Regions from separate parts of the Cellulomonas sp. P2_B4 genome, predicted to be linked through region 2. Evidence: riboswitches for the same ligand, from Rfam matches in the RefSeq annotation. Region 2 holds a riboswitch; the other holds the start of a gene.
The links. A riboswitch is a leader RNA that binds a small molecule or an ion and turns the genes downstream of it on or off. The one in region 2 is predicted to bind S-adenosylmethionine.

Region 1: linked by a shared signal. The riboswitch ahead of AC1DZC_RS17015 (methylenetetrahydrofolate reductase) and the one ahead of AC1DZC_RS18795 (ABC transporter permease) in region 2 are both predicted to bind S-adenosylmethionine.

Annotation. Positions count from the first base shown of each region.
Region 1 is NZ_JBFUDI010000011.1:92,595-103,439, forward strand. Features, by position in the region: gene AC1DZC_RS17000 (TetR/AcrR family transcriptional regulator) at 1-610, shown strand, start outside; gene AC1DZC_RS17005 (DNA-3-methyladenine glycosylase I) at 607-1,206, shown strand; gene AC1DZC_RS17010 (hypothetical protein) at 1,399-1,614, shown strand; SAM riboswitch class I at 1,690-1,784, shown strand; gene AC1DZC_RS17015 (methylenetetrahydrofolate reductase) at 1,834-2,871, shown strand; gene metE (5-methyltetrahydropteroyltriglutamate--homocysteine S-methyltransferase) at 2,878-5,211, shown strand; gene AC1DZC_RS17025 (MalY/PatB family protein) at 5,277-6,413, shown strand; gene AC1DZC_RS17030 ((deoxy)nucleoside triphosphate pyrophosphohydrolase) at 6,421-6,852, opposite strand; gene AC1DZC_RS17035 (helix-turn-helix domain-containing protein) at 6,935-7,168, opposite strand; gene gcvH (glycine cleavage system protein GcvH) at 7,449-7,823, opposite strand; gene gcvT (glycine cleavage system aminomethyltransferase GcvT) at 7,862-8,995, opposite strand; gene gcvP (aminomethyl-transferring glycine dehydrogenase) at 9,007-10,845, opposite strand, start outside.
Region 2 is NZ_JBFUDI010000014.1:69,336-88,627, forward strand. Features, by position in the region: gene AC1DZC_RS18755 (Rne/Rng family ribonuclease) at 1-1,368, shown strand, start outside; gene rplU (50S ribosomal protein L21) at 1,651-1,959, shown strand; gene rpmA (50S ribosomal protein L27) at 2,024-2,284, shown strand; gene obgE (GTPase ObgE) at 2,488-4,011, shown strand; gene proB (glutamate 5-kinase) at 4,061-5,209, shown strand; gene AC1DZC_RS18780 (ABC transporter substrate-binding protein) at 5,272-6,918, opposite strand; gene AC1DZC_RS18785 (dipeptide ABC transporter ATP-binding protein) at 6,983-8,620, opposite strand; gene AC1DZC_RS18790 (ABC transporter permease) at 8,617-9,531, opposite strand; gene AC1DZC_RS18795 (ABC transporter permease) at 9,533-10,531, opposite strand; SAM riboswitch class IV at 10,575-10,682, opposite strand; gene AC1DZC_RS18800 (NADPH-dependent oxidoreductase) at 10,858-11,676, shown strand; gene AC1DZC_RS18805 (rhodanese-like domain-containing protein) at 11,706-12,122, shown strand; gene AC1DZC_RS18810 (M20 family metallopeptidase) at 12,119-13,465, shown strand; gene AC1DZC_RS18815 (GNAT family N-acetyltransferase) at 13,462-14,457, shown strand; gene AC1DZC_RS18820 (LLM class flavin-dependent oxidoreductase) at 14,454-15,560, shown strand; gene AC1DZC_RS18825 (LLM class flavin-dependent oxidoreductase) at 15,526-16,686, shown strand; gene AC1DZC_RS18830 (glutamate-5-semialdehyde dehydrogenase) at 16,683-17,993, shown strand; gene AC1DZC_RS18835 (hypothetical protein) at 18,051-18,191, shown strand; gene nadD (nicotinate-nucleotide adenylyltransferase) at 18,229-18,837, shown strand; gene AC1DZC_RS18845 (hypothetical protein) at 18,987-19,292, shown strand, end outside.

The DNA.
Region 1 (10,845 bases), on a different contig from region 2:
GGACGAGGTGCTGAGCCTCATGTCCGACCGCGCCGCGGGCACGCCTCCCGTCACCGACGCCTCGCTGGGGGGCTGGCGCGAGCGGCTCGAGCTCATCCTCGCGATCCAGCAGCCGATCCTGCGCGCGCACCCGTGGCTGGCCCGCACGACGACGGTCCTGCACGCCATCGGCCCGGGGCGGCTCTCCTGGATGGAGGGCATGCTCGCGGCGCTCGAGGACACCCCGCTGACCGAGTCGCAGAAGGTCGGCGCCATCGGCGTGCTCTCCACGCATGCGCTCGACCAGCTGCGGGTCAGCGAGCAGCTGTCGGCGCAGGCACGCACCGCGGCGGTCGGCCCCACGGAGGGCGACGCACCCGACCTGGGCACGCTCATCGGCATCCTCGCGACGCCCGCCTCGCACCCCGCGCTGCTGCGCGCCGTCGACGCCGGCGGCTTCGTCTGGGACCCGCTCGACGAGGACACCCTCGACTTCGGCACGCAGCTGATCCTCGACGGCATCGAGCGGCTGATCGTCGTCGCGTCGAGCCGACCCCAGCCCTCGCTCGACCGAGCGGCTCCGCATCCGGCCGGTCCGGTGTCGGACGGAGGAGACAGACTCGGGGCATGACGCTCCCCGACGCACTTCCCGAGCCTCGGCCGGACTCGAACATCGGCCGCTGCTTCGGCGACGGCAACCCGCTCTACGAGAAGTACCACGACGAGGAGTGGGGCAAGCCGGTCCACGGCGAGAACGCGCTCTTCGAGCGGTTCGCGCTCGAGGGCTTCCAGTCCGGGCTCGCCTGGATCACGGTCCTGCGCAAGCGGCCCGCGTTCCGGGCGGCGTTCGCCGACTTCGACCCGGAGGTCGTGGCCGAGTTCGGCGACGACGACGTCGCGCGGCTGATGGCCGACGCGTCGATCGTGCGCAACCTCGCCAAGATCGAGGCCACCATCGCGAACGGCCGGGCGCTGCGCGCGCTGCACGCGGACGGCGGCTCCCTCGACGCGGTCCTGTGGTCGCACGCCCCCGACCGCTCCGGCTGGACGCGTCCCGCCACGTGGACGGACGTCCCGGCCATCACCCCCGAGTCCAAGGCCCTCGCCAAGGAGCTCAAGTCGCTCGGTTTCCGGTTCGTCGGACCCACCACCGCGTACGCCGCCATGCAGGCCTGCGGGGTGGTGGACGACCACCTGGCCACGTGTCCGAGCGCCCAGGGCGCCTAGCCGAGGCTCCGGACCCCCCGCGCCCCTAGAGATGGACGCCTGACCAGGCAGAACGCACTGGTACGCCCGGGTGAAGCACTGGACGACGGGGTCCTGGGCGTGCTGTGGCGCCGGGTGAGATCGATACTCCTGCCGGGTGACGCTCCCGAACCCATCTCGGCAGGTGAGAACCAGCCGACTATCGTGCCGAGAGTGGCAGACGTCTTCGAACCCGACGGGCGGCACGACGACGTGCGCGCCGCGGCCGATGCGTTGACGGGAACCCCGGCACCGGACGTGGACATCCTCGCCGCGGTGCAGGACGGGCTGCGGCTCGTCCCGGCCGGCTCGCCCACCTCGTGGTTCGACGTCCCGCAGCAGCGCCGCGGGCGCGACGACAACACCCTCGGGGGACGCCGCGGGGTCTGATCGCTCCCCGGGACAGTCTCGTCTCACCCATCGAGCATGGTTGCCCACCATGTGGTCGGCGGTCTACGATCGCGCCTACCATCCAGAGCGGCCGAGAGACCTGGCTCGACGACGCCGCAGCAACCCCCCTCTTGCGAGGGTGTGGGTGCTTCCGCCAGGGACGATGGAGTGAACCCAGATGTCCCCGAACGACCGTTGCCCCACCCCGCAGGCGTGCCCGTGAGCGCCGCGACGCTGGAACCGCGCACGCCCGGGCTGCACGTCGCCCCGGCCGCGCGCCCCCACGCCGCCAACGACCGGCCGACCATCTCCTTCGAGCTCTTCCCGCCGCGCAACCCCGACGCCGCGCCGCGCCTGTGGGCGACCATCCAGGCGCTCGAGTCGGTGCACCCGGACTTCGTCTCGGTCACCTACGGCGCCTCGGGCAAGACGCGCGTCACCACCCGGCAGCTGGTCCGCCGGCTGCTGCGGGAGACGACGCTCAACCCGATCGCCCACCTGACCTGCGTCGGCACCTCCCGCGAGGAGATCACGACGATCGTCGAGGAGTTCCTCGACGAGGGCGTCCGCTCGTTCCTGGCGCTGCGCGGCGACCCGCCCGTCGACCAGCAGGACTGGGTGGCCCACCCGGACGGCCTGCAGACCGCCGGCGAGCTGGTGGAGCTGCTGCGCCAGATCGAGGCGCAGCGCTGCGCGGACAGCCCGTCGCAGGCGGTGCGCGCGCGCGTCCGACCGCTGTCGGTCGCGGTCGCGGCCTTCCCGCGCGGCAACCACGCCACCGGCGGCACCCGCGCCCAGGACGTCGCCTCGCTGCTGGCCAAGCAGGAGGCGGGTGCCGACTTCGCCATCACGCAGGTGTTCTTCGACGCCGACGACTACCTCGGGATCGTCGCCGACGCGCGCGACGCCGGGGTCACCATCCCGATCATCCCGGGCATCATCCCGACCACCGACCCCGCCCGCCTGCACCGCGTGCAGGAGCTCACCGGGGTCCCGGTGCCTGAGAGACTGTTCGACCTGCTCGGCTCCGCCGACGACGAGCTCGACCGCCACCGCCGGGGCATCCGCGCGAGCGTCGACCTGGTCAACGGCGTCCTGGACGGCGGGGCTCCCGGCGTCCACCTCTACACGTTCAACCAGCACCATGCCGTACTTGACCTGCTCGAGGGTGCACACCTCGACGGCGGAGCTCGGACAGCTCCCGACCTGGCCAGCGGGCCGCAGGTCACGGCAACCGCCCGACCCTCGAGGGACTGAAATACCATGACCAAGATCCAGTTTCCGGCACAGTTCCCCGCCGGCTCCGTGCTCGGCTACCCCCGGATCGGCCCGCGCCGCGAGCTGAAGAAGGCCATCGAGTCCTTCTGGGCGGGCAAGTCGTCCGCCGACGAGGTCGAGGCCGTCGCCGCCGACCTGCGCCGCCGGACCCGGACGCGTCTGGCTGAGCTCGGCCTGGCGACCGACGTGCCCGCGATCCCGAGCGCGTTCTCGTTCTACGACCACGTGCTCGACGCGACGGCCGTCGTGGGCGCCGTGCCCGCACGCTTCGCCGACCTGGTGGCCGCCGACGGCACGCTCGACCTGGCCGGCTACTCGACCGTGGCGCGCGGTCGCGGCGACGACCTGCCGCTCGAGATGACCAAGTGGTTCGACACCAACTACCACTACCTGGTCCCCGAGATCGGCCCCGAGACCACGTTCCGCTACGCGAGCGACCGCCCCGTGCGGGAGTTCAAGGAGGCCCTGGCCGACGGCGTCCTGACGCGTCCGGTCATCGTCGGTCCCGTCACGTACCTCGCGCTGGCCAAGTCCACCGAGGGCGCGCCCGACGACTTCGCGCCGATCGACCGCCTCGAGGACCTGCTGCCCGTCTACGCGGCACTCCTGCAGGACCTCGCCGCCGCGGGTGCCACCTGGGTGCAGATCGAGGAGCCCGCGCTGGTCTCCGACTCGATCGAGGTGCCGGCCGAGCAGCTGCTCGCCGCTGTCATCGAGGCCTACCGTGCCCTGGCCACGGACCTCACCGACCGCCCGGCGATCCTCGTCGCCGCCCCGTACGGCGACCTGGGTGCGGCGTTCCCGGTGCTCGCCGCCACCGACGTCGAGGCCATCGGCATCGACCTGGTCCGCGGCAGCGCGCCGACCGAGAAAGTCGCCGGCCTGGAGACCAAGACGCTGGTCGCCGGCGTGATCGACGGCCACAACATCTGGCGCGCGGACCTGGACGCCAAGCTGGCGATCCTCGAGCAGCTCGAGGGCCTCGGCGCCGCCGCGGTCACCGTCGGCACCTCGACGTCGCTGTTCCACGTCCCGCACACCACGACCGACGAGCCGGGTCTCGACGACACCCTGAAGAGCTGGCTCGCGTTCGCCGACGAGAAGGTCGTCGAGGTCGTCACGCTGGCCGAGGGTCTGACGGAGGGTCGCGAGGCCATCCACGAGCAGCTGCTCGCGGCCACCGACGCCGTGAACAGCCGTCGCACCGCGCCCGGCGTCGTCGTCCCCGCGGTCCGCGAGCGTGCGGCCGCCCTCACCGAGGACGCGTTCAACCGTGGCCCGTTCGACGAGCGCAAGGTCGCCCAGGCCGCCCGCCTGAACCTCCCGCCGCTGCCGACGACCACGATCGGCTCGTTCCCGCAGACCGGCGAGATCCGCAAGGCGCGCGCCGCCTTCGGCAAGGGCGAGCTGACGGAGGCGCAGTACGACGACGAGATGAAGGCGGAGATCCGTCGCGTCGTCGAGCTGCAGGAGCAGATCGGCTTCGACGTGCTGGTGCACGGCGAGCCCGAGCGCAACGACATGGTCCAGTACTTCGCGGAGAACCTTGACGGGTTCGCCGTGACGCAGAACGGCTGGGTCCAGTCCTACGGCTCGCGCTGCACGCGTCCGTCGATCCTGTGGGGCGACGTCTCGCGGCCGAAGCCGATCACGGTGGACTGGACGGCGTACACGCAGTCGCTGACCACCAAGCCGGTCAAGGGCATGCTCACCGGCCCGGTGACGATCCTCGCGTGGTCGTTCGTGCGCGACGACCAGCCGCTCGGCGACACCGCCAACCAGGTCGGCCTCGCGCTGCGCGACGAGATCCAGGACCTCGAGGCCGCGGGCATCGCGGTGATCCAGGTGGACGAGCCCGCCCTGCGCGAGCTGCTGCCCCTGCGTGTCGAGGACCACGCCGCGTACCTCAACTGGTCGGTGCGCTCGTTCCGCCTGTCGACCGCGGGCGTCCGCGCCGACACTCAGATCCACACGCACCTGTGCTACTCCGAGTTCGGCCAGATCATGGGCGCGATCGACGGCCTCGACGCCGACGTCACGTCCATCGAGGCGGCCCGCTCGAAGATGGAGATCCTCGCGGACATCGCGGCGGCCGGCTACCCGCGCGCCGTGGGCCCGGGCGTCTACGACATCCACTCGCCGCGCGTCCCCAGCGAGGGCGAGGTCGAGGAGCTGCTCACCGAGGCCGTCAAGGCCATCGCCGTGGACCAGCTCTGGGTCAACCCGGACTGCGGCCTCAAGACCCGTCGCTACGAGGAGGTCGCCCCGTCGCTGGAGCACATCCTCGCCGCGACGCGGGCGGTGCGGGCGACGCTCTGACACCAGCGCAGGCAACGACGGCCCCGTCCGGTGGACGGGGCCGTCGTGCGTCTACGGTCGGTCACGTGACGACGATCTTCGACACGCTGACCCTCGACCAGCTCCGCACCCGCACCAGCGAGAAGTGGCGGCACTACCCGGCCGACGTGCTCCCGCTGTTCGTCGCCGAGATGGACGTGCCGCAGGCCGAGCCGGTGGTCCGCGCGGTGCACGACGCGATGCTCCGCGGCGACACGGGCTACCCCGCCGGCCGGGGCCTCGCCGAGGCGATGGCGGGGTTCGCCTCGACCCGGTGGGACTGGGACGTCGACCCCGGGCGGACCCGCACGGCCGCGGACGTCATGGTCGGCGTCGTCGAGGTCCTGCGGCTGCTTACCGACCCGGGCGAGGCCGTCGTCATCAACCCGCCGGTCTACCCGCCGTTCACCACGTTCCTGCGGCATGCCAACCGGCACATCGTGCACGCACCCCTGGGTGCCGATCGTCGGCTCGACCTCGACGCCCTGGACTACGCGTTCGGCCGCGCGGCGCTGCACGGTCGTCGGGCCGCCTTCCTGCTCTGCAACCCGCACAACCCGACCGGGACCCTGCACACGGCCGACGAGCTGGCCGCGGTCGGCGCGCTCGGGGCGAAGCACGGCGTCCGGGTGGTGTCCGACGAGATCCACGCCCCCCTCGTCCCGACGCCGGGAGCCCGGTTCGTCCCGGCGACCACGGTCATCCCCGACGCGATCGCCCTGCACTCCGCGTCCAAGGCGTTCAACCTGGCCGCGCTCCGGGTCGCGGTCGCCGTCCCCGGCCCGGACGCCCACGAGCTCGACGGCATGGCCGACCCCGTCGCCGACGGCGTGATGCACCTGGGCGTCGTCGCGCAGACGGCCGCCTACGCGGACGGAGGCGCGTTCCTCGACGAGGTCCTGGTGGGCCTGGACCGCAACGGCAGCCTGTTGCGGGAGCTCCTGGCGCCGCTGGTGGACTGGACGCCCCCCGTGGCCACCTACTTCGCCTGGCTCGACCTCAGCAGGTACTCGGACAACCCGGCGCGCGCGCTGCTCGACGGCGGTCTCGCGGTCAACCCGGGCCCGACGTTCGGCGTGGAGGGCGCGGGCCACGTGCGACTGAACTTCGCCACCTCGTCGGCCATCCTCACGGACGCCGCCGCGAGGCTCACGACGACGCTCGGGGGAACGCGGCGCGCCTGAGGAGCCCTCAGCGGTGCGCAGCCCTGCTGAGGTGCTCCTGCAGTGCGTCGACGATGCGGACGTCCGCATCCAGCCACGGGACGTCGTGCCACTGGCTGATCGGCAGCCACCTGAGCTCGTCGTGCTCCTCGAGCGGCTCCGGGGTCCCCTCGACCACCTCGGCCAGCCAGATGCGCATCACGTACTCGTCGGAGAGGCGCCAGAGGCCATCGTCGGGTCCGACGAGCTCGTCGCCCAGGCCGATCCGTGCGCCGAGCTCCTCACGGATCTCGCGGTGCAGGGCGTCCTCGGGCTGCTCGCCGGCGTCCACCTTGCCGCCGGGGAACTCCCAGCGGCCGGCCAGACGGGCCGGGACTGCACGTCGCGCGGCCAGCAGCTCACGCGGGTCGTCGAGGTCGTCCACGATGGCGGCGGCGACGACGAGTACGGGTGAGGTCATGCGGTGAGTCTGCCAGGCCCCTGTGTCAGGGGTGTGGCTTCGGTGCGACGGCCGCGTTCCTCGAGCCGGCGCACCAGGAGAGTCAGCGGATGCCGTGCGCCACTGCCCAGGCGACGGCCTCGGCGCGGGTGGAGACTCCGATCTTGCGGTACACGCTGCGCACCTGGGACTTCACGGTGTTGCGCGTGACGAAGAGTCGCGTGGCGATCTCCTCGAGAGTGACGTCTTCGGCCAGCTCGGCCAGGACGACCCGCTCGCGGCGCGTCAGTGCGTCGTTCGAGACTCCGACGGTCCTGCTCGTCTCCACCATGCTCATGATGTCCTCCGGTGTGCTGCGTCGCCCGGGACGTCCGGGTCACGCTCTTGGCTGCGTACCGGATGAGAGAGGGCAATCAGTGAGCCATGACGCCACTTCTGCCAACTCTTCATGTACGGGTTCCCCCCCGACATGCCGATCTCGCTAGCCACCCACAATGAACGTCGCATCGGCACCTTGATACGCCGTACGTGTGGCTGGTTCTCAGGTTTCACCCGATCGGGCGAGTGCAATGTCCACGAAATGGGACTACCTGGCACCAGCCGGTGTGTCCTGCGGGTCAGCCGGCGCTCTGCGCGGCGTACTCGTCGGACGTCAGGAGCGGACCGGTCGACGTCACGTCGACCTTCAGGAGCCAGCCCGCACCATAGGGGTCGGAGTTGACGACGGAGGGGTCGTCCACAGCCGACTGGTTGATCTCGATCACGGTCCCCGACACCGGGGAGTACAGCTCGGACACCGACTTGGTCGACTCGATCTCACCCACCACAGCGCCCGCCACGAGCTCCTCGCCGACTGCCGGCAGCTCGAGGTAGACGATGTCGCCCAGGGCGTCGGCGGCTGTAGCCGTGATCCCGATGGTCGACGGGGAACCGTCCTGCAGCCACTCGTGCTCGACGGTGTAGTGCAGGTTGGTGGGCAGATCCGTGCTCATAGGTGCTCCTGTCAGGGGGGACGGACCCTAGTGCTGGTTTACCGGGCCCGGCGGTAGAAGGGAAGAGGGACGACCCGAACAGGTTCGAGGCGTCCTCGCACGTCAACGGCGAGTTCGGTACCGGGCGCGCTGTTCTCGGGCGTCACGTAGGCCATCGCGACCGGGTGGCCGAGCGTCGGCGACGGCGCCCCGGACGTGACCACGCCGATCTGCGAGCCGTCCGGCAGGGTCACGGGGTAGCCGTGACGGGCGGCCCGGCGGCCCAGACCCTGCAGCCCGACGAGCGTCCTGGTGGCCTCCGCGGCGTCCCGCTCCTCGAGGGCGGCACGGCCGACGAAGTCGACCGGCTCGCCGTCGGCCGTCGCCTTGTCGAGCTTCACCACGCGGCCCAGCCCCGCGTCGTGCGGCGTGGTGGTGCGGTCCAGCTCGTTGCCGTACAGGGGCATGCCCGCCTCGAGGCGGAGGCTGTCGCGTGCGGACAGCCCGGCCGGGACGAGGCCCTTGTCGCTGCCCGCCGCGAGGAACGCCTGCCACAGGGCGGGGGCCAGGGGAGCGTCGAGGAAGAACTCGAAGCCGTCCTCGCCCGTGTAGCCGGTGCGGGCGACCAGGACGGGCTCGCCGGCGAAGGTGGCCGGCAGGCACGCGTAGTACTTCGATGCGCCGATGTCGCCGCCCGTCTCGTCCAGGCCCTGCGTGGCGCGCACGATCTCGAGGGCGTTCGGGCCCTGGACCGCGATGAGGGCGGTCTGCGGGGAGCGGTCCTCGACCGTTGCCTGGAATCCCGCCGCGCGCTCGCGCAGGGCGTCGAGCACGACCTCGTGGTTCGAGGCGTTGGCGACGACGAGGAAGGCGTCCTCGCGGTCCCGGTAGACGATCAGGTCGTCGACGACGCCGCCGTCCGGCGCGCAGATCATCGTGTAGCGCGCGCCCTGGAAGCGCAGGGCGGAGAGGTTCCCGACGAGGGCGTAGTCGAGGAACGCGGCGGCGTCGGGGCCGGTGACGCGGATCTCGCCCATGTGCGAGAGGTCGAACAGCCCGGCGGCGGAGCGCACCGCGGTGTGCTCCGCGATGTCGGACGTGTACCGCAGCGGCATCTGCCAGCCGGCGAAGCTGGTGAGGGCTGCGCCCAGGGCGACGTGCTCGTCGTGGAGCGGGCTCGGTGTGTCGGTCACGGGTTCGTCCTTCACTCGGCGTACGCCTCGATGGGCGGGCAGCTGCAGACCAGGTTGCGGTCCCCGTGCGCGCCGTCGATCCGGCGGACCGGCGGCCAGTACTTGCCCTCGCGCAGTGCGGCCACCGGGAAGCCGGCGAGCTCGCGCGGGTAGGCCTGCGTCCACTCGTCCGCGGTGAGGCTCGCCGCCGTGTGCGGTGCGTTGCGCAGGGGCGACTCGGCGACCGTCCAGCGGCCCGCGGCCACCGCGTCGATCTCGCCGCGGATGGCGATCATCGCCTCGACGAACCGGTCGATCTCCGCCAGGTCCTCGCTCTCGGTCGGCTCGACCATGAGCGTGCCGGCCACCGGGAACGAGAGCGTCGGCGCGTGGAACCCGTAGTCCATGAGCCGCTTGGCCACGTCCTCGGCGGTCACGCCGGTCTCCTTGGTGATGTCGCGCAGGTCGAGGATGCACTCGTGCGCGACGAGCCCGTTGGGGCCCGTGTAGAGGACGGGGTAGTGCGCCGACAGGCGCGTGGCCAGGTAGTTCGCGGCCAGCACCGCCGTCTCCGTGGCCTCGCGAAGCCCGTCGGGACCCATCAGCGCGACGTAGGCCCAGCTGATCGGCAGGATGCCCGCCGACCCCCACGGCGCGGCGCTGACCGGTGCCGTGGCCTCGTTGCTGGTACCGGGGGTCGGGTTGCCCGGCAGGTACGGCGCGAGGTGCGCCGCGACCGCGACCGGGCCGACCCCGGGACCGCCGCCGCCGTGCGGGATGCAGAACGTCTTGTGCAGGTTGAGGTGGGACACGTCGCCGCCGAGCTCGCCCGGCCGCGCCAGTCCGACCAGCGCGTTGAGGTTCGCACCGTCGATGTATACCTGGCCGCCGGCCTCGTGTACGAGGTCGCAGACCGTGCGCACACCCTCCTCGTAGACGCCGTGCGTCGAGGGGTAGGTGATCATGATCGCGGCCACCTGCGGCCCGTGCTGGTCCAGCTTGGCGCGCAGGTCGTCGAGGTCGATGGACCCGTCGGACGCCGTCGCGACGACGACGACGCGCATGCCCGCGAGCGCCGCCGACGCCGCGTTCGTGCCGTGCGCGGACGCGGGGATCAGGCAGACGTCGCGCGTGTCGCCGCGCGCCGCGTGGTAGCCGTGAATGGCCAGCAGACCGGCCAGCTCACCCTGCGAACCCGCATTCGGCTGCACGGACACCGCGGCGTAGCCCGTGATCTCGGCCAGCCAGTCCTGCAGCTGCGTCACCAGCTCCGCGTAGCCGAGGGTCTGGTCGAGGGGCGCGTACGGGTGGATGCTCGCGAACTCCGGCCAGCTGATGGGCTCCATCTCGGCCGTGGCGTTGAGCTTCATCGTGCAGGAGCCCAGCGGGATCATCGTGCGGTCGAGGGCCAGGTCCTTGTCCGAGAGCCGGCGCAGGTAGCGCAGCATCGCGGTCTCGGAGCGGTGCAGGTGGAAGACGGGGTGCGTCAGGTAGGCGTCCGTGCGCCGCAGGCCGGCGGGCAGGGCCGTGGTCTCGACGACGAACCCCTGCGGGCCGCCGACACCGACGAAGCCGAACGAGTGGGTGCCGTCCTCGTCCGCCTCGAGCGTCGTGGTGCCCGCGGCCGCGAAGGCCAGCACGATGCGCAGCAGGTGGTCAGCGTTGGTGCGCTCGTCGCAGGCGATCTGCACGTGGTCGTCGTCGGCGGCCCAGAGGTTGACACCGGCGTCGGCGGCCTTCGCGACGACCGCGCGGGCCTTGCCCGGGACGACCGTGCGGATCGTGTCGAAGTACGTGTCGTGCTCGACCGTGACGCCGATGCCGGTGAGCAGCTCGGCGAGGCCGGACGCGTGCGCGTGGACGGTCTCGGC
Region 2 (19,292 bases):
GTCACGCTCGCCGGCCGGTACCTGGTCTACGTGCCCGGCGGCGGCATGACCGGCATCAGCCGCAAGCTGCCCGACACCGAGCGCAACCGCCTCAAGCGGATCCTGCGCGAGATCGTCCCGGACTCGGCGGGCGTCATCGTGCGCACCGCCGCCGAGGGCGCCTCCGAGGACGAGCTGCGCGCCGACATTGCGCGCCTGCAGGGCCAGTGGGAGGCGATCGAGAAGAAGTCGAAGACCGCGTCCGCCCCCGCCCTGCTGCAGGGCGAGCCCGACATGGCGATCCGCGTGGTCCGCGACATCTTCAACGACGACTTCTCGAAGCTCGTCGTGGAGGGCGCCGAGGCGTGGTCGACGATCTCGTCGTACATCGGTGAGCTCGCCCCCGACCTGGCGCAGAAGGTCGAGCGCTGGACGTCCGAGACGGACGTCTTCTCGGTGCACCGCATCGACGAGCAGCTGGCCAAGGGCATGGACCGCAAGGTCTGGCTCCCGTCGGGTGGCTCGCTCGTGATCGACCGCACCGAGGCGATGACCGTCGTCGACGTCAACACGGGCAAGTTCACGGGCTCGGGCGGCACGCTCGAGGAGACCGTGACGCGCAACAACCTCGAGGCCGCCGAGGAGATCGTCCGCCAGCTCCGGCTGCGCGACATCGGCGGCATCATCGTCATCGACTTCATCGACATGGTGCTCGAGTCCAACCGTGACCTCGTCCTGCGTCGTCTGGTCGAGTGCCTCGGCCGTGACCGCACGAAGCACCAGGTCGCCGAGGTCACGTCGCTCGGCCTCGTGCAGATGACCCGCAAGCGCGTCGGCCAGGGCCTGGTCGAGGCGTTCAGCGAGACGTGCGAGCACTGCCACGGGCGCGGCTTCATCGTGCACGAGGAGCCGATCGAGAAGAACAACCAGCGTCCCGACGCCGGCGAGCAGCAGTCCCCCTCGAACGGGGAGGGCGCCGGCGCCCGCTCGCGTCGCAAGCGCGGCGGCACCGCCAAGGAGCCGGTCTCGCACGCGCCGCACGCGGGTGTCCCGGTCCTGCCGGAGGCGCGGGAGGCCGTCAAGGCCACGCTCGCGACGATCGCCGCGGCCGCCGCCCACGCGCACGAGCACGAGCACGAGCACGCCGCCGTCGTGGTCGACCAGGAGTCGCCGGCCGACGAGGTCTCCGAGGTCGAGACCGAGCAGGCACCCCCTGCGCCGCCGGCGCTGGACGTGCTCGCGGAGCTCGCGGTCTCGCACCCCGGTGCCGGAGCGGTCGCCGACGACGAGCAGGCGGTCGACGGCGGCGAGCAGCTCGAGCTGACGCCGGTCCCGGCCGACGTGTTCGAGGCGGACCCGGAGCCGGACGGCGAGCCCCAGCAGGACTGAGCTGCCCCGGGGCGGCGTGCGTTCGGTCACGTCGCCCGCGGGGGAGCCGTCCAGGTTTGACCCTGGCCCGTGCGGTCCGTACTCTTGAACGTCGGCGCGTCGTGTGCGCGCTGATCATGCGTGCCGCTCTGTTCTGACAGATCAGCGTCGACGCGAACCCCCACGGGAACCGGTGCACACCGGTGGTGCGGGATGTGCGCGGACGCGGTGCAGGCACGACACCAGCAGTTCTATGACAGTTTCTTGACACAGGCAGTTCGACGAGCAGAGATGAGCAGCAACGTGGTGTACGCGATCGTGAAGGCTGGCGGCCGCCAGGAGAAGGTCGCTGTCGGCGACGTCGTCGTCGTCGACCGCCTCTCCGCGCAGGCCGGCTCGACCATCGAGCTGACCGCCCTGCTGCTCGTCGACGGTGCGACGGTCACCACCGACGCCTCGGCGCTGGCCAAGGTGAAGGTGACGGCGGAGGTCGTGCGGGACGAGAAGGGTCCCAAGATCGACATCCTCAAGTACAAGAACAAGACCGGCTACCGCAAGCGCCAGGGTCACCGCCAGAAGCTGACCCGCCTCAAGGTCACCGGCATCTCCTGATCTCGCGCCGCGGCCTGCCGGCTGCGGACCCCCACACACTTCTGAGCACGAAAGCAGGTTCGTCATGGCACACAAGAAGGGCGCGAGCTCCTCGCGCAACGGTCGCGACTCGAACGCCCAGCGCCTGGGCGTCAAGCGCTTCGGTGGCCAGGTCGTCAAGGCCGGCGAGATCATCGTCCGCCAGCGCGGCACGCACTTCCACCCCGGCGTGAACGTCGGCCGTGGCGGCGACGACACGCTGTTCGCCCTCGCCCCGGGCGCCGTGACCTTCGGGACGCGCCGTGGCCGCAAGGTCATCGACGTCGTGGTGGCCGCTGAGGTCTGATCCGAAATGAAGCGGACGGTACGGGGCGCGGAGCGTCACGTGCCGGGAGCGGAATGCAGGATCGGACCGACAGCAAGTACTGAGGTCTGAGTGTCATGACGCGCGGCATCGGTCCGCGTCAGCTAGTCGTGGAGGGGCGCACCGGTGCGGTGCGCCCCTTTCGCGTGTGAGTATCGAGATGAAGCAGTGAAGGAGGTTCAGCCGTGGTGACATTCGTCGACCGGGTCGTGCTGCACGCGACCGGCGGTGACGGTGGGCACGGCTGTGCGTCCATCCACCGGGAGAAGTTCAAGCCGCTGGCCGGCCCCGACGGCGGCGCGGGCGGCAACGGTGGGTCGGTGATCCTCGAGGTCGACCCGCAGGTCACCACGCTGCTCGACTTCCACCACCAGTCGCACCGTCGCGCCCCGTCGGGCACCCAGGGCATGGGCGACTGGAGGTCGGGCTCGACCGGTGCCGACCTGGTGCTCGGTGTGCCCGACGGCACCGTCGTCAAGGACGCCGAGGGCAACGTCCTGGCGGACCTCGTCGGCCTCGGCGCGAGCATCGTCGTCGCCGCTGGAGGCCGTGGCGGTCTGGGAAACTTCGCGCTCGCCTCGGCCCGGCGCATCGCTCCCGGATTCGCGCTCCTCGGCGAGCCGGGCGAGACGCAGGACATCGTGCTGGAGCTCAAGTCCATCGCCGATGTGGCCCTCGTCGGCTACCCGAGCGCCGGCAAGTCCAGCCTCGTCGCGGCGATCTCCGCTGCCCGGCCCAAGATCGCCGACTACCCGTTCACCACGCTGGTGCCCAACCTCGGCGTCGTCCAGGCCGGCACCGCCCGGTACACCGTCGCCGACGTCCCCGGCCTGATCCCCGGTGCCTCCGAGGGACGCGGGCTCGGTCTGGAGTTTCTGCGCCACATCGAGCGGTGCGCGGTCATCGTGCACGTCCTCGACTGCGCGACGCTCGAGCCCGACCGCGACCCGATCTCCGACCTGGACGTCATCGAGGCCGAGCTGGCCACGTACGCCGGCGACCTCGGCATCGAGGGCGGCCGGGTCCCCATCACGGAGCGTCCGCAGATCATCGTCCTGAACAAGATCGACGTCCCCGAGGCCCGTGACCTGGCCGAGATGGTCAAGCCCGACCTCGAGGCGCGTGGGTTGCGTGTGTTCGAGGTGTCGACCGCCAGCCACGAGGGCCTGAAGCTTCTGACGTACGCGCTCGGCGAGATCGTCGACAAGGCACGCCGTGACGCGCCGAAGCCCGAGAACACGCGGGTCATCCTGCGGCCCAAGGCCGTCGACGACGCCGGTTTCACTGTGACGCGTCGCGAGGTCGAGGGTCAGGGCGTCTACTTCTCCGTGCGCGGTGAGAAGCCCGAGCGCTGGTGCCGCCAGACGGACTTCGCCAACGACGAGGCCGTGGGATACCTCGCCGATCGGCTCGCGCGCCTCGGCGTCGAGGAGCAGCTGTTCAAGGTCGGTGCTACGCCCGGCGACGAGGTGCGCATCGGCCCCGAGCACAACGCGGTCATCTTCGACTGGGAGCCGACCCTCATGACGGGGTCCGAGTTCCTGGGCGGCCCGCGCGGCGTCGACGTTCGGCTCGAGGACCGTTCGCGTCCGACGCGCGGCGAGAAGCGCCAGGAGTACAAGGAGCGCATGGACGCCAAGACCGAGGCCCGCGAGGAGCTGTGGACCGAGCGCGAGGCCGGGGTCTGGACCGACGCGGCCTCGGAGTGACGTCCGCCCCGCGGATATGAGCGATGCTGCGCCGCTCCCGCGCGGCAGAATGCCGGTCGTGACCGCCGACGCCCTGCAGGACCGCCAACAGCTGGTCTCGGCGTCCCGTGTCGTCGTCAAGATCGGGTCGTCGTCGCTGACGACGCCGGACGGGCGGCTCGCGCCGGAGCGGCTCAACGCGCTGGTCGAGGTGCTCGCGGCGCGGCGGGCGGCGGGCGGGCAGGTCGTGCTCGTGTCGTCCGGCGCGATCGCGGCCGGCATCGGCCCGCTCGGACTGGCGACCCGCCCGAAGGACCTGGCGACGCAGCAGGCCGCCGCGTCGGTCGGTCAGGGGCTGCTGGTCGCGCACTACACGGAGGCGTTCCGGCGGCACGGGCTCCAGGTGGGCCAGGTGCTGCTCACCGCCGACGACACCGTCCGTCGCGTGCACTACCGCAACGCGCACCGCGCCCTGACGCGGCTCCTCGACCTCGGCATCGTGCCGGTCATCAACGAGAACGACGCCGTGGCGACCGACGAGATCCGGTTCGGCGACAACGACCGGCTCGCCGCCCTCGTCTCGCACCTCGTGCACGCCGACGCGCTGATGCTGCTGTCCGACGTGGACTCGCTCTACACCGGGCCCCCGTCCCGCGACGGCAGTCGTCGGATCGCGTCCGTGGTCCACGCCGAGGACCTCGAGGGGATCGATGTCGCGTCGCGGGGGAGCGCCGTGGGCACCGGGGGGATGGTGACCAAGCTGGAGTCGGTCGCGATCGCGACGCAGTCCGGCGTCCCCGTCATCCTCACGTCCGCCGCCCAGGCCGCGCAGGCGCTGGCCGGCGAGGACGTCGGCACGTGGTTCACCGCGACCGGCCGCCGCACGTCGATCCGGCGCCTCTGGCTCGCGCACGCCGCGCACACCCGTGGACGCCTCGTGCTCGACGCGGGCGCCGTGCGGGCGGTCGTCGAGCGCGGGACCTCGCTGCTGCCCGCCGGCGTCACCGGCTTCGAAGGGGCATTCGAGGAGGGCGACCCCGTCGAGCTCGTCGGACCCGACGGCGCGCTGATCGGCCGCGGGCTGGTCGCGTACGACGCCTCCGAGGTGCCCGGGCTGCTCGGCCGCTCGACGCAGGACCTGCGCGCCGAGCTCGGGCCGGGCTACGACCGCGAGCTCGTCCACCGCGACGACCTGGTCCTGGTCCGCAAGCGCCGCTGAGAGCACAACGTCCGCACTCGTGGGGCCTATGGCACCCACGAGTGCGGACGTTGCGGTGTGTGTCAGCTACCGATCCACGCCTGCGTCAGCTGGTCGAGGCGCGAGTCCGCACCCAGCTGTACGTCGTGCACGTCGGTGTTCAGGCCGAGGAACGTGGTCAGCTCGTGCACCGGGATCACGTGGTGCTCGGTGACGAGGCGCTCCTGCGCGTCGGCCAGGACGGCGTCCCGCTCGGTCGGGTCGCTGACGGCGAGCTGCTTCTGCAGCAGCGCCTCCAGCTCGGGGTCGGCGAGCTTGTAGAAGTTCGTCGCCGCCGTCGAGTACTGCGTGCGCAGGACGTCACCGTCGGCCCGGCTCAGGTTGCCCCAGACCAGGTCGAACGAGCCGTCCTTCAGCTTCGCCTGGAAGTCCGGCACCGTGCCGCTCCACAGCTGCGCGTCGATGCCGTTGGCCTTGAGCTCCTGCTGGATGAGCTCGACGGACGTCTGGTTCGGCGAGAAGTTGGTGATCCAGACCAGGACGGGCGCCAGCGGCTTGCCGTCCTTCGCGTAGATGCCGTCCGCACCCTTGACCCAGCCGTCGTCCTCGAGGACCGTCGCGGCCTTCTTCGGGTCCGTGACGATGTCCTTGCTGACGTCGGCGACGCCCGGGGTCGTGCTGGCCAGCGGGCTCGTCGCCACGGCGAAGCCGTCGTTCAGGGCGGTGTCGCGGACCTCGGTCGGGTTCACCGTGAGCGCGATGGCCTCGCGGACCGCCGGGTCGGAGCCGAGCGCGCCGCCCTCGTTGAAGGTCAGGCCGAAGGTGATGCCCGGGTTGGCGCGGCTCACCAGGTCGAACCCGGAGGACCCGAGCGTCTCGATGTCGGTCGGCTGCACGCCGCCGATCACGTCCACCTGCTCGGAGGTGAGCGCGCCGGTACGCACGCCCGCCTCGGGGATCACCTGGAACGTCACGGTGTCCAGGTGCGCCCTGCCGGTGTTCTCGCGACCCTGCGGGCCCCACGCGTAGTCGTCGCGGGCCGTCAGGACCGTCTCGGTGTCCTTGGTGTAGTGGTCCAGCGTGAACGGCCCGGTGCCGACGACACCCGTCCCGCTGGCGCGGTCGTCGAACGGGATGGCGAGCGTGGAGTCGGCGACGAAGCCGAGACCCACCGCCGACGTGGCCTGCGGGAACGCCGCGTTCGGAGACGAGAACGCGACCGTGACGGTGGTCGGGTCGACGACCGTGGTGCCGGCGTACCCGACGAAGTTCGCGGCGACGGAGGACTTGGCGCCGGCGGCGACGGTGTCGTCGAAGTTCTTCTTCACCGACTCCGCGGTGAACGGCGTGCCGTCGGAGAACGTCACGTCGTCGCGCAGCGTGAACGTGAACTGGGTCGCGTCGGCGTTCGCTTCCCACTTCGTCGCCAGCCACGGCTTGAGCGAGCCGTCGGCGGGGTCCTGCCAGAGCAGGGAGTCGACGAGCTGACGGGTCACGTACCAGGTGTCGTTGCCGGAGCCGATGGCGGGCGGGTTGAGCGAGATGGGGTCGTTGCCGATGGCGAAGGTGAGGTCGCCACCGTCGACGGGGGCGTCTGCCGCGGCGGTCGACGTGCTCTCGTCGGAACCCGCGTCGTCCGAGCCCGAGGAGCAGGCGGCGAGCAGGAGGGAGAGCGTGGCGATGCCGGTCAGGAGGCCGGCTTGACGGCGCGAGGGTCGTCGGACGGACATGGTGGTGCTCCTTGCTGGGGGTGGGTGACGGGCGGCGCGGGGGCTCAGTCACGTCGACACGAGGTCACGACGCACCCCCTTCGCCGGCGCGCACGCGGCCGCCGGGGATCGCCGACAGCAGCTCGGCGGTGTACGGGTCGCCCGGGTGCGCGAACACGCCCTCGACCGGGCCCTGCTCGACCACCCGGCCGCGCTGCAGGACGGCCACCTCGTGCGCGACCTGCCGGACGACGGCCAGGTCGTGCGAGATGAACAGGTAGGACAGCCCGAGCTCGACCTGCAGGTCCGTCAGCAGGTCGAGGATCTGGGCCTGGACCGAGACGTCGAGCGCGGACACGGGCTCGTCGAGCACGACGAGCTCCGGGTTCAGGGCGAGCGCGCGGGCGATCGCGACGCGTTGCCGCTGCCCGCCCGAGAGCTCCGCGGGACGGCGCTGGAGCGCGGTGCGCGGCAGGGCGACGACGTCCAGCAGCTCGGCGGCGCGGGCGGCACGCTCGGCGCGCGAGCCGACGCCGAACGCGCGCAGGGGCTCGGTCACGATCCGCTGGACCGAGAACCGCGGGTCGAGGGACGCGTACGGGTTCTGGTAGACCACCTGCATCCGCCGGCGCAGCAGCCGCAGCGCCGCCCCGCGGGTGTGCGTCACGTCCTCGCCGTCGACGAGCACCGAGCCCGACGTCGGCTCCGCCAGCCGCAGCGCGAGGCGGGCGGTCGTGGACTTCCCGGAGCCGGACTCGCCGACGAGCGCGAGGGTGCGCCCGCGCGGCAGGACGAACGAGACGTCGTCGACGGCACGGAGCGTGCCCCCGCCGGCGGACCGCGGGAGCGGGAACTCCTTGGTCAGGCGCCGCGCCTCGAGCGCCGGCACGGCGGTCGGCGGGACCGGCGCGGCGATGGTGCGGGCACCGCGCAGGCTGGGCGCCGCAGCGAGCAGCGCGCGGGTGTACGGGTCGCTCGGTGCGCCGAGCACCTGGTCGGGCGTGCCCTGCTCGACGACCCTGCCCTGCGACATCACGACGATGCGGTCGGCCCGGTCCGCGGCGACGCCGAGGTCGTGCGTGATGAGCAGGACCCCCGTCCCAGTTCCGGCCGTGAGGTCCTCGATGTGGTCGAGGATCTGCCGCTGGACGGTGACGTCGAGGGCGCTCGTCGGTTCGTCGGCCACCAGGAGGCGCGGCTGGGCGGCCAGCGCGATCGCGATCAGCACGCGCTGTCGCATGCCGCCGGAGAGCTCGTGCGGGTACTGCCGCGCCCGGACCTCCGGCTCGGCCAGGCCCGCCCGGCGCAGTGCTTCGATCGCCTCGATCTCGGCGTTCTTGCGGTCGGCCAGACCGTGGATGCGCAGCACCTCGGCCACCTGGTCGCCGATGCGGGTGACGGGGTTGAGCGACACCGTGGGGTCCTGCGGGACCAGGCCGACCAGGACGCCGCGCACGTTGCGCAGGTCGCGGTGGGAGGCGTGGACCACGTCGTGGCCCAGCAGGTCGATGCTCCCGTGGTCGATCACGGCCGCCGGCGCCAGGAGCCGGACCACCGCGGCGGCGGTGGTCGACTTGCCGGACCCGGACTCGCCGACCACGGCGACGGTCTCGCCCGCGTCGACGTGCAGCGAGACGTCCCGCACGGCGCGGACCGTGCCGCGACGCGTCCGGTACGCGACCGCGAGGTCCGTGACCGTCAGGAGCCGCAAGGAGGAGGTCATGCCACACCCCCGTCGTGCCGGTCGAGGGCACGCGACAGGCGGCCCGCGGCCAGCACGCTGAGCGCGATCGTCAGGCCGGGCAGCGTGGTCAGCCACCAGGACGTGCGCAGGTAGTCGCGACCGCCGGACACCAGCGCACCCCACTCGGGCGCGGGCGGGGGAGCGCCGTACCCGAGGAAGCTGAGTGCGGACACCGCGAGGATCGCCGTGCCGAGCTGCAGGGCGGCGAGCACGACGACGGGGCCCGAGGCGTTGGGGAGCACGTGCTGGAACAGGACCGACCACCAGCGGCTGCCGCCGGCGTGCGCGGCCTCGACGTAGACCGACGAGCGCACACGCAGGACCTCGGAGCGCATGATGCGTGAGACCGTCGCGACGCTGGCCAGGCCGACCGCGATCGCGACCTTGACCGTCCCGAAGCCGAGCGCCGTGATGAGCGCGAGCGAGAGCAGCAGCGCGGGGATGGACAGCAGCACGTCGACGACGCGCATGACGACGTCGTCGAACACGCCACCGACGAAGCCGGCGACCAGACCGACCACGGCCCCGACCAGCAGGCCGACGCCGACGGCCACGAGCGCCGCCTCGAGCGTCAGCTGCGTGCCGTGCACCACCCGCGTGTACAGGTCGCGACCCAGCTGGTCGGTGCCGAACCAGTGCGCCGACGAGGGGGCCTGAAGCTTGTCGGCCGGCACTCCGGTGAGCGGGTCGCCGGGCGCGAGCACCTGCGGCACGAACGCCGCCACGAGCACGAACCCGATCCAGACGAGAGCGAGGAGGAGCCCGGGCCTGCGCAGCAGGTCGCCGACCCAGGCGAACCGCCCGCGCGTCTGCTCGTCGGGCTGATCCAGCGGCGCGTCGGCCGGGAGGTCGGCGGCGGTGGTGGCGAGGTCGTCGAGAAGGTCCGTCACATCACACCCCCGCCGTTGCGGGCTCACGGACCGCGGCCGCGGCGACCGGGGCCGCGGCCTTCGGTGGACGTGAGTGCCGCACGATCCGCGGGTCGAGGAGCGGGTAGAGCAGATCGACCGCGAGGTTGACCAGCACGAACACGGCGGCGGCGAACAGGACGACGCCCATCACGACGGGGATGTCCTGCGCGCTGACGGACGTCGCGGTGAGCCGGCCGATCCCGGCACGGGAGAACACGGTCTCGGTGACGACCGCCCCGGCCAGGAGCTCGCCGATGACCAGTCCGGTCACCGTGAGCGCGGGGAGCGAGGCGTTGCGCAACGCGTGCCGGAAGTGGACGCGCACCGAGCCGGCGCCCTTGGCACGGGCCGTGTCGACGTACGGCTGGCGCAGGCTGTGCTGGAGGCTGCGCGAGAGCATCTGCGCGATCAGCGCCGCCGTGGGCACCGCGAGCGTCACCGCCGGCAGGACGATCGAGGAGAACCCCTTGTTGCCCACCGCGGGGAAGATCGGGTTCTGGAACGAGAACCACTGGACGAGCATCAGACCGAACCAGAACGACGGGATCGCGACCCCGAGCGGGGGCAGGCCGAGCAGCGTGTTGGACAGGCCGCGGCTGCGCACCAGGGTCGCGACGATGGCCAGCCCGCCGCCGACCAGCAGCGCGAGCACGAACGCGGCCGCCGCGATGGCCGCGGTCGGCGGGATCGCCTCGGCGATCAGTCCGGTCACCGGCCGGTGCAGGACCACCGACGTGCCGAGGTCCCCGCGCAGGACGCCCCCGAGCTGCGTCAGGTACTGCACCGGCAGCGGCTGGTCGAGGCCGTACTGGGCGCGCAGCGCGTCGAGCTGCTCGGGCGTGACGTCCGACGACTCGCCGCCGTACATGAGCGAGACCGGGTCGCCCGGCAGCGCGTAGAGCACGACGAACGACACCGTGTAGGCGGCCCAGAGCACGAGGAGCGCCTGCCCGAGGCGGGCGAGCACGTAGCGGTTCATCGCGGGGCCCGGGGGAAGGCGCGCATCGGGGTCCTCGTTCCGTCGTCTGTGCTTGCACGGCGGGAGCCGTGCCGGGTAGTCACCTGGAGCACCCCGTCACGTGAAGGGTTGCTGCCCGACCAACCAGGGCTTTGCGTCGGGACTCGATACCGGCCGCGAAGGTAAGGACGAGGCGCGGGGTCGTCAACGATCCGCCGCTGCGTCTCACGGAATGGACGCACCGCCCGAGGACCGAGATGTGAGACGTCGCCGACGGTTCGTTGACTTCGGCATCCGGGCGGCTCACCCTCCCCGCGAACTCCGACAGCGCGCTCACCAGGGGAACCATGTCCGTCGCCCTCCTCCCGTCCACGCTCGACGCCCGCTACGGCGGCGTCGCACCCGACGACGTCGCCACCTCCGACGTCATCGAGCTGCAGCTCGCGCACCGCTCCGTGCGGCGGTACCTGCCCGACGACGTCTCGGACGCCGAGCTCGCTGCCGTCGTCGCCGCCGCRCAGTCCGCCGCGACCAGCTCGAACCTCCAGCTGTGGAGCGTCGTGGCCGTGCGCGACGACCAGCGCCGGTCGGCCCTGTGCGCGCTCGCGGGCAACCAGGCGCACATCACGCAGGCGCCGCTGCTGCTCGTCTGGCTCGTCGACCTCGGCCGCGCCCACGCCATCGCCGCGGCCCACGACGCGCCGACCGAAGGCGCGGACTACCTCGAGACGGCCGTCGTCGGGTTCGTCGACGCGGCCCTGGCCGCGCAGAACGCGGTGCTCGCCGCGGAGTCGCTGGGCCTGGGGACGGTGTACATCGGCGCGCTGCGCAACCGGCCGGCGGAGGTGGCCGACCTGCTCCACCTGCCGCGCCACGTGTTCGCCGCGTTCGGGCTCGTCGTCGGGCGGCCCGACCTGTCCGAGAACACGCGCGTGAAGCCGCGCCTGCCCCAGTCGGCCGTGCTGCACCACGAGGTGTACGACGACGCGGACCACGCCGACGCGGTCGCCGATTACGAGGAGCGGATCGGCGAGTTCTACGCCCTCGAGGGGCTGTCGCACTCCTGGACGGACCGGCTGCTCGCCCGGCTCTCCGGCCCCGCGGCGCTCAACGGTCGCGACCAGCTGCGCTCGGCGCTCGAGGCGCAGGGCTTCCGGCTCCGATGAGCACAGGCACGACGACGAAGGAGAGCACGATGACCGAGACCACCGCCCGCCCGGGCGCCCCCGCCGAGCACCTCAGCCTCGAGGACGCCGCGGCGCTCGCGCCCGCGGTCACCCCGCAGGAGGCCGCCGAGCGCGTCGCCGAGGGCGCGTTCCTGCTCGACGTCCGCAGCGAGACGGGCCGGTCGCGCACGGGCGCGATCCCCGGCGCCACGGTCGGCGACCGGTACGCGATCGACGACGAGTTCGACCTCGCCGCGGCCACGCACCACGCACCCGTCGTCTCGCTGGACACGCCGATCGTGGTCGTCTGCGGCTCGGTGCGCGGGTCCGGCCCGGTGGCCGCGGAGCTGCGCGCCAAGGGCTTCACCAACGTCGTCCACGTCGACGGCGGCTTCGGTGCCTGGAAGGACGCGGGCCTGCCCGCCGAGGAGCCGACCGCCGGATGAGTACCCCCTCCACCGCGTTCCTCGACGAGCTGCGCGCGCTCACCGAGCGCCGACGCGGGTCGTTCGTCCCGCTGACCTCCCCGTTCGACGGGGCCGACGAGACGTCGCGCGCCCTCGTGCGGGACGCGGCGAGCGCCGGCCAGGGGGACCTCCTCGACGTCGCGCACGCGATCCACTCCCACCCGGAGGAGGCGTTCCGCGAGGTCCGCTCGGTCGCGGCGATCGCGGACCTGCTGCGGGCGCGCGGCGTGCCCGCGACGGTGGGGACGCACGGCCTGTCGACCGCGCTGCGCGCGGGACTGACCAAGGCCGGGCCCGACGACGGCGCGGCTCGCGAGGACGCGGGTCCGACCGTCGCGATCCTGGCCGAGTACGACGCGCTGCCCGGGGTGGGTCACGCGTGCGGGCACCACCTCATCGCGGGCGCCGCGACGGGGGCGTTCCTCGCGCTGGTCCGGGCGGTCGCCGACGGTCTGGACCTGCCGGGTCGGGTGCTCCTGCTCGGCACGCCGGCGGAGGAGGGCAGCTCGGGCAAGGAGATCCTGGCGCGCAACGGGTTCTTCGAGGGCGTCGACGCGGCGATCATGGTGCACCCGTTCGGCTTCGACGTCGTCGACCACCCGTTCCTCGGCCGGCGGCAGCTGCGCGTCACGTACCACGGGGTCGCCGCGCACGCGTCGGCCAGCCCGTTCATGGGCCGCAACGCCCTCGACGCCGTCGCGCTGAACTACCAGGCGGTCGCGATGCTGCGGCAGCACATCCCGCCGAGCGACCGTGTGCACGGCGTGGTGCTCGAGGGCGGGACGCGGCCGAGCGTGGTGCCCGAGCGCGCGACCGTCGAGTACTACGTCCGGTCCGCGAGCCCGACGACCCTCAAGGACCTCTCCGAGCGGCTCGCCGACATCGCGCGGGGCGCCGCGCTGGCCACCGGGACGACCGCCGAGCTGGTCTGGGACGCGGCCCCGTTCACGCTCCCCGTCCGGACCAACGGACCGCTCGCAGAGCGCTGGGCGGTGCACCAGGCCGGTCAGGGGCGGACCGTGCTGGCCGGGGGCGTCGTCCCCGAGATACTCGCGGCCTCGACCGACTTCGGGAACGTGAGCGTCCGGCTCCCCGGCATCCACCCGATGATCGCGGTGAGCGACCCGGAGGTGGCCCTGCACACCCGCGAGTTCGCGGAGGTCGCCGGAGGTCCTCGCGGGGACGCCGCCGCCGTCGACGGTGCCGTCGGGCTCGCGCTCACGGCCCTGGACTATCTGGCCGACCCGGCGCTGCGTGCCGCGGTGCGGCAGGACTTCCAGGACGCCGGCGGCGTCCTGGACGTGGAGGGGTACTTCTCATGATCGAGGTGCGCACGTCGCGGCCGGACGAGCACGCCGCGGTCGCGGAGCTCACCGAGCACGGGTTCGCGACCGGGCCGTTCGGTCCGACCACGGACCCGGCGCGGCTGGCGCTGCTGCGCGACGCTCCCGGGCGCGCGGCGGCCGGCGACCTGCTCGTGGCGGTCGACGGCGACGAGCTGCTGGGCACGATCAGCCTGCTGCGGCCCGGCACCGGGTACACGCGGCAGGCCCACGACGACGAGGCCGAGGTGCGGCTGCTGACCACCACGCCGGCTGCCCGCGGTCGCGGGGTCGGCGCCGCGCTCCTGGCGGAGTCGGTCGCCCGCGCGCGGGCCTGGGGTGTCACCGCGCTGGTACTGGACACCGGCGCCCGCAACGTCGTCGCGCAACGCCTGTACCACCGGCTCGGGTTCGAGCGGGTGGTCGACCGGGAAACGATCGCCGGTCTGGTCGTGTACCGCTACGACGTCGCCCGCACCGGCCTGCGCGTCCGACTGGTCGCGCCGCACGAGTACGACCGCGTCGCGCAGCTGTCGGTCGAGGCGTACGCCCACGACTACGACATCCCCGACGAGTACCGCGCCTCCCTCGCCGACGTCGCCGCCCGGGCTCGCGAGCACGAGGTCTGGGTGGCCGAGGACCTCGCGACCGGCGAGCTGGTCGGGACGGTCGCAACGCCGCGCGCGGGCGAGCACATCTCCGAGCTCGGTCGGGACGGCGAGCTCGACTTCCGGCTGCTCGCGGTCGACCCCGCGGCTCGCCGACGAGGGATCGGGGTGCTGCTCACCGAGCACGTCGTCGCACTCGCCCGGCAGCGGGCCCTCGACCGCGTCGTCATGAACTCCGGGCCGCAGATGCTCGGCGCCCACGCGCTCTACCACCGTCTCGGCTTCGTCCGGCTGACCGAGCGCGAGACCCGTGTCGTCGCCGGCGGCACCCTGCTCGCGTTCGGCCTCGACACAGCACCACTCACGCAAGGAGCACTCTCGTGAAGTTCCAGGTCCTCGACATCGTCCCCCACGGCCCGCACCCGGTCACCGGCGAGCTGCTCGACCCGTCCACCCGCCTCGAGCGCGTCGTCGAGACCGCCGTGCTGGCCGAGGAGCTCGGGATCGACGCGTTCGCGGTGGGGGAGCGCCACGCCGGCGACTTCCTGTCGTCGTCTCCCACCGTGCTGCTCGGCGCGCTGGCCCAGGCGACGGACACGATCCTGCTCAGCACCGGCGTCACCGTGCTCAGCCTGCTCGACCCGGTCCGCGTCGCCGAGGACTACGCGACGATCGACCTGCTCTCGCGCGGGCGGCTCGAGATCGTCATCGGCAAGGGCAACGAGGACAAGCACTTCCCGCTGTTCGGGCTCCAGCTGGAGCACCAGTACGACTACCTCGAGGAGAACTACGAGCTCCTCACCCTGCTGCTCAGCCGAGAGCACGTCGACTGGAAGGGCACGTTCCACGCGCCGCTGACGGACGCGACGACGCTGCCGCGCCCGTACGACGGCCCCTTCCGCATCTGGCACGGCTCGGCCACCAGCACCATCGCGGTCGACCTCGCCGCCAAGCACGGCGACCCGATCGTGTCCGCGAACGCGCTGCAGCCCCGCGAGAACTACAAGGTGCTCATCGACCGGTACCGCGAGCAGCTCGTGGCCCACGGGCACGACCCGTCGGTCGGCTACGTCGGCTCCGGTTCGGGCGGCCTCTTCCTGGCGGACACCACCGAGCAGGCGACCGAGGAGTACCGCGCGGTCTACGAGGGCTTCGCCGCCCGGATGGCCGCCCGGCACGTCGGCGAGACGCGGCCCGGCAAGGTCTCGTCGTTCGCGCACATCGAGGACGCGGTCGAGCGCGGCCCGGCGCTCGTCGGCTCCCCGGAGCGCGTCGCGGAGAAGATCCTCGACTACCACGCCTCCTACGGGCACGACCTGCAGTCCGTCTCGCTCAACCCGGTCCTGCCGTACGAGCAGCAGCAGGACGTCCTGCGACGGTTCGCCGAGGAGGTCGTCCCGCTGGTCCGGGCCGAGGTGTCGACGACGCTGTGGGGACCGCAGAACCCGGGCCGTGCCCGCGGCCTCGACCGGCTCGTCGCGGTCTGACGTGGCCGTCGAGTTCCTCGGCGCCGGGTACGGCAACCCGTCGACCGAGACCACCCCGCTCGTCGGACCCGTCTGGGACCCCGGCTACACACGGGAGATCGTGCGCGCCCACGAGGCGAGCGGCTGGGACCACGTCCTGTTCCCCTATGCGTCCGACGGCCCCGACCCCGCGCAGGCGGCGGCCTGGGCGGCGGCACACACCGACCGCATCCAGCTGCGCGTCGCGCACCGCCCGAACGTCTCGGCGCCCACGTTCGCCGCCAAGACCTTCGCGACCCTGCACGCGGCGTCCGGCGGACGCGTCACGGTCCACCTCATCGCGGGCGGCCTCACCAGCGACCAGCGGGCCGAGGGCGACGACCTGGACAAGGACGCGCGCTACGACCGGCTCGCCGAGTACGCGCAGCTGCTCCTGCGGTCGTGGACCTCGGCCGAGCCGTTCACGCACGTCGGCCCGTACTACCGAGCGCAGGAGTTCGTCCTGCGGGCCCGCACCGAGCAGCGTCCGGGCCTGTCGGCGGGCGGGGCGTCGCGACGAGCCCTGGAGGTCGGTGCGCGCGTCGCGGACGTGTTCGCGCTCTTCGGCGAACCGCTGGCCGCGACCGCGGACCAGGTCGACCTGCTCCGCTCGTTCGCGACCGCCGTGGGCCGTCCGCTGCCTCGTCTGCAGATCGCGTTCCGGCCGATCGTGGCGCCCACCGACGAGGAGGCGTGGGCCAGGGCGCACGCGATCCGAGCACGCATCGACGAGCTCGCGTCGCCGCGCGCGGTGCGGACCCTGACCGAGGCACCCCGTGAGCCGGGGAAGCTGCCCGAGAACACCGCGAACCTGCGCCTGGCCGAGCTGGCCGCGTCGGGGGAGCGGCACGACCGTGCCCTGTGGACGCCGACCGTCGCGGGTGCGGGCGGGCTGCCGACGAGCGCGACGGCCCTCGTCGGCTCCTACCGGACCGTGGCCGACGCCCTGCTGGACTACGTCGACCTCGGGTTCGAGATCTTCGGCCTGCGCGGCTACGACCTGCTCGCGGACGCGGTCGAGTTCGGCGAGAACGTCATCCCGCTGGTGCACGCGGGCGTGACCGCGCGGGACGCACTCCGGCACAGCGGGACTACCCTGACCAGATGACCACGTCGCTCGAGCAGCCGCTCCAGCAAGCACCCGAGGCGCCCGACGTCACGGCCGCGGTCCGCGCCGTCGCGGAGCGCGCCAAGATCGCCTCCCGCACGCTCGCCACGGCCAACCGCGCCACCAAGGACGCGGCGCTGCGTGCCATGGCCGACGCGCTCGTCGAGGCCACGCCACAGATCGTCGAGGCCAACAAGATCGACCTCGAGCGCGGCCGCGCCAACGGCACGTCCGCCGGCCTGCTCGACCGGCTCGCGCTCACCCCCGAGCGGATCGCGGGGATCGCCGACGCCCTGCGCGAGCTCGCGGCGCTGCCCGACCCGGTGGGCGAGGTGGTCCGCGGGTCGACGCTGCCCAACGGCCTGCGCATGCGGCAGGTCCGCGTCCCGATGGGCGTGGTCGGCATGATCTACGAGGCCCGCCCGAACGTCACGGTCGACGCCGCCGGGCTCGCGCTCAAGAGCGGCAACGCGGTGATCCTGCGCGGTGGGTCCGCGGCCGCGGCCAGCAACGAGCTGATCGTCGACGTCCTGTCGCGGGCGCTCGTCTCGCAGCGCCTGCCCGGTGCGCTGATCCAGTCGATCGACTCCTACGGGCGCGAGGGCGCCGTGGCGCTCATGCACGCGCGCGGGCTGGTCGACGTCCTGGTTCCGCGCGGGGGTGCGGACCTCATCCAGACCGTCGTGCGCGAGTCCACCGTCCCGGTCGTCGAGACGGGCGTGGGCAACGTGCACGTCTATGTCGACGAGACCGCCGACCTGGCGATGGCCCTGCCGATCCTGCTGAACGCCAAGACGCAGCGTGTCGGCGTGTGCAACGCCGCCGAGACGCTGCTGGTGCACCGGGCCGTGGCCGACGAGTTCCTGCCGGTCGCGATCGCGATGCTCGCCGACGAGGGCGTGACGATCCACGGCTGCGAGGAGACGCTCGCCCTGGCACCCGAGGAGGCGGACGTCGTCGCGGCCACCGACGAGGACTGGGCGACCGAGTACCTGTCGCTCGACCTGGCCGTGCGCGTCGTCGACTCCCTGGACGAGGCCCTCGAGCACATCCGCACGTGGAGCTCCGGGCACACCGAGGCGATCGTCACCCGGGACCTGGCGTCCTCGGAGCGGTTCGTCGCCGAGGTGGACTCCGCGGCGGTCATGGTCAACGCCTCGACGCGGTTCACCGACGGCGGCCAGCTGGGCCTGGGCGCGGAGATCGGGATCTCCACGCAGAAGCTGCACGCGCGGGGTCCGATGGGCCTCGGCGAGCTGACGACGACCAAGTGGATCGTGCACGGCGACGGGCACGTCAGACCCTGAGCACCACAGTTGACCGTGCGACACTGATCGCACCCGCCCCACCCCTGGAGGATTGTCGTGCGTGTTGCTGCTGAAGCTGCCGAGGTCGTGAACGAGCTGCCCTTCGAGCCGTGGGTCTTCGGCGTCGGAGCGTTCGTCGGGCTGGTTGCCATGCTGCTGACCGCATACGCCTTCCGGAACGTGGGGACGCGCCACTGACCCGGCCCCCTGTCGGGATCGACGGAGGGACCGACCGATGACGCACCCGCCCGTCCGGAGGCAGCGCCTCGGGGTCATGGGCGGCACGTTCGACCCCATCCACCACGGCCACCTGGTCGCCGCCAGTGAGGTCGCGGCGAGGTTCGACCTCGACGAGGTCGTCTTCGTCCCGACCGGTCAGCCGACGTTCAAGCTCGACCAGGCCGTCACGCTCGCCGAGCACCGCTACCTGATGACCGTCATCGCGACGGCGTCGAACCCGCGGTTCACGGTGAGCCGGGTGGACGTGGACCGCGAAGGTGTGACGTACACCGTCGACACCCTGCGTGACCTCAAGACGGCCCGCCCGGACGCCGAACTGTTCTTCATCACGGGTGCGGACGCCATCACGCAGATCTTGACGTGGAAGGATGCGGACGAGCTCTTCTCGATGGCGCAGTTCGTGGCGGTCACCCGCCCCGGGCACACGCTGTCGGTCGACGGGCTCCCCGGCGATCGCGTCCAGGTCCTCGAGGTCCCGGCCCTGGCGATCTCGTCGACGGATGTCCGCGCCCGAGAGAGCGCCGGGCAACCGGTGTGGTACCTCGTCCCGGACGGGGTTGTTCAGTACATCGCCAAGCACAGGTTGTATCGAGGAATGTCATGAGTGAAACCGGAGAGCGGCGCAGTCGCCGCGAGCTCCACAGGCCCGAGACGGGATCCGTCGAAGGTGTCGCGCCCGACGACGGGTCCGCGGCTCCCCAGCCGACCCCGCCCGCCAGCTCACCTACGACGCCTCCGGTCTCACGGCGGGCGATGCGCGAGCAGAGCATCCCCGACGCCTCCGGGCCGCCCACCGACGCGGTCGCGCGTTCCCGCCGCTCCATCCGGGACACCGCGCTCGACCCGACGAGCGAGCGACCCCCCGCGCAGCCCGCCCCCACGACCCGGCCGGCCCCCTGGTCGGCGACGTCGCCGGCGCCGTCGGCGACCGGCGGCTCCGTGCCGAGCCCGTCCCGCACGCCCGCCCCGGCCCCGCAGCCGTCTCCTCAGGCGCGGCCGTCCACGGTGACGCCGTCCACCGCCCAGTCGTTCACCGCGCAGCCGTCCGCGGCCCAGTCC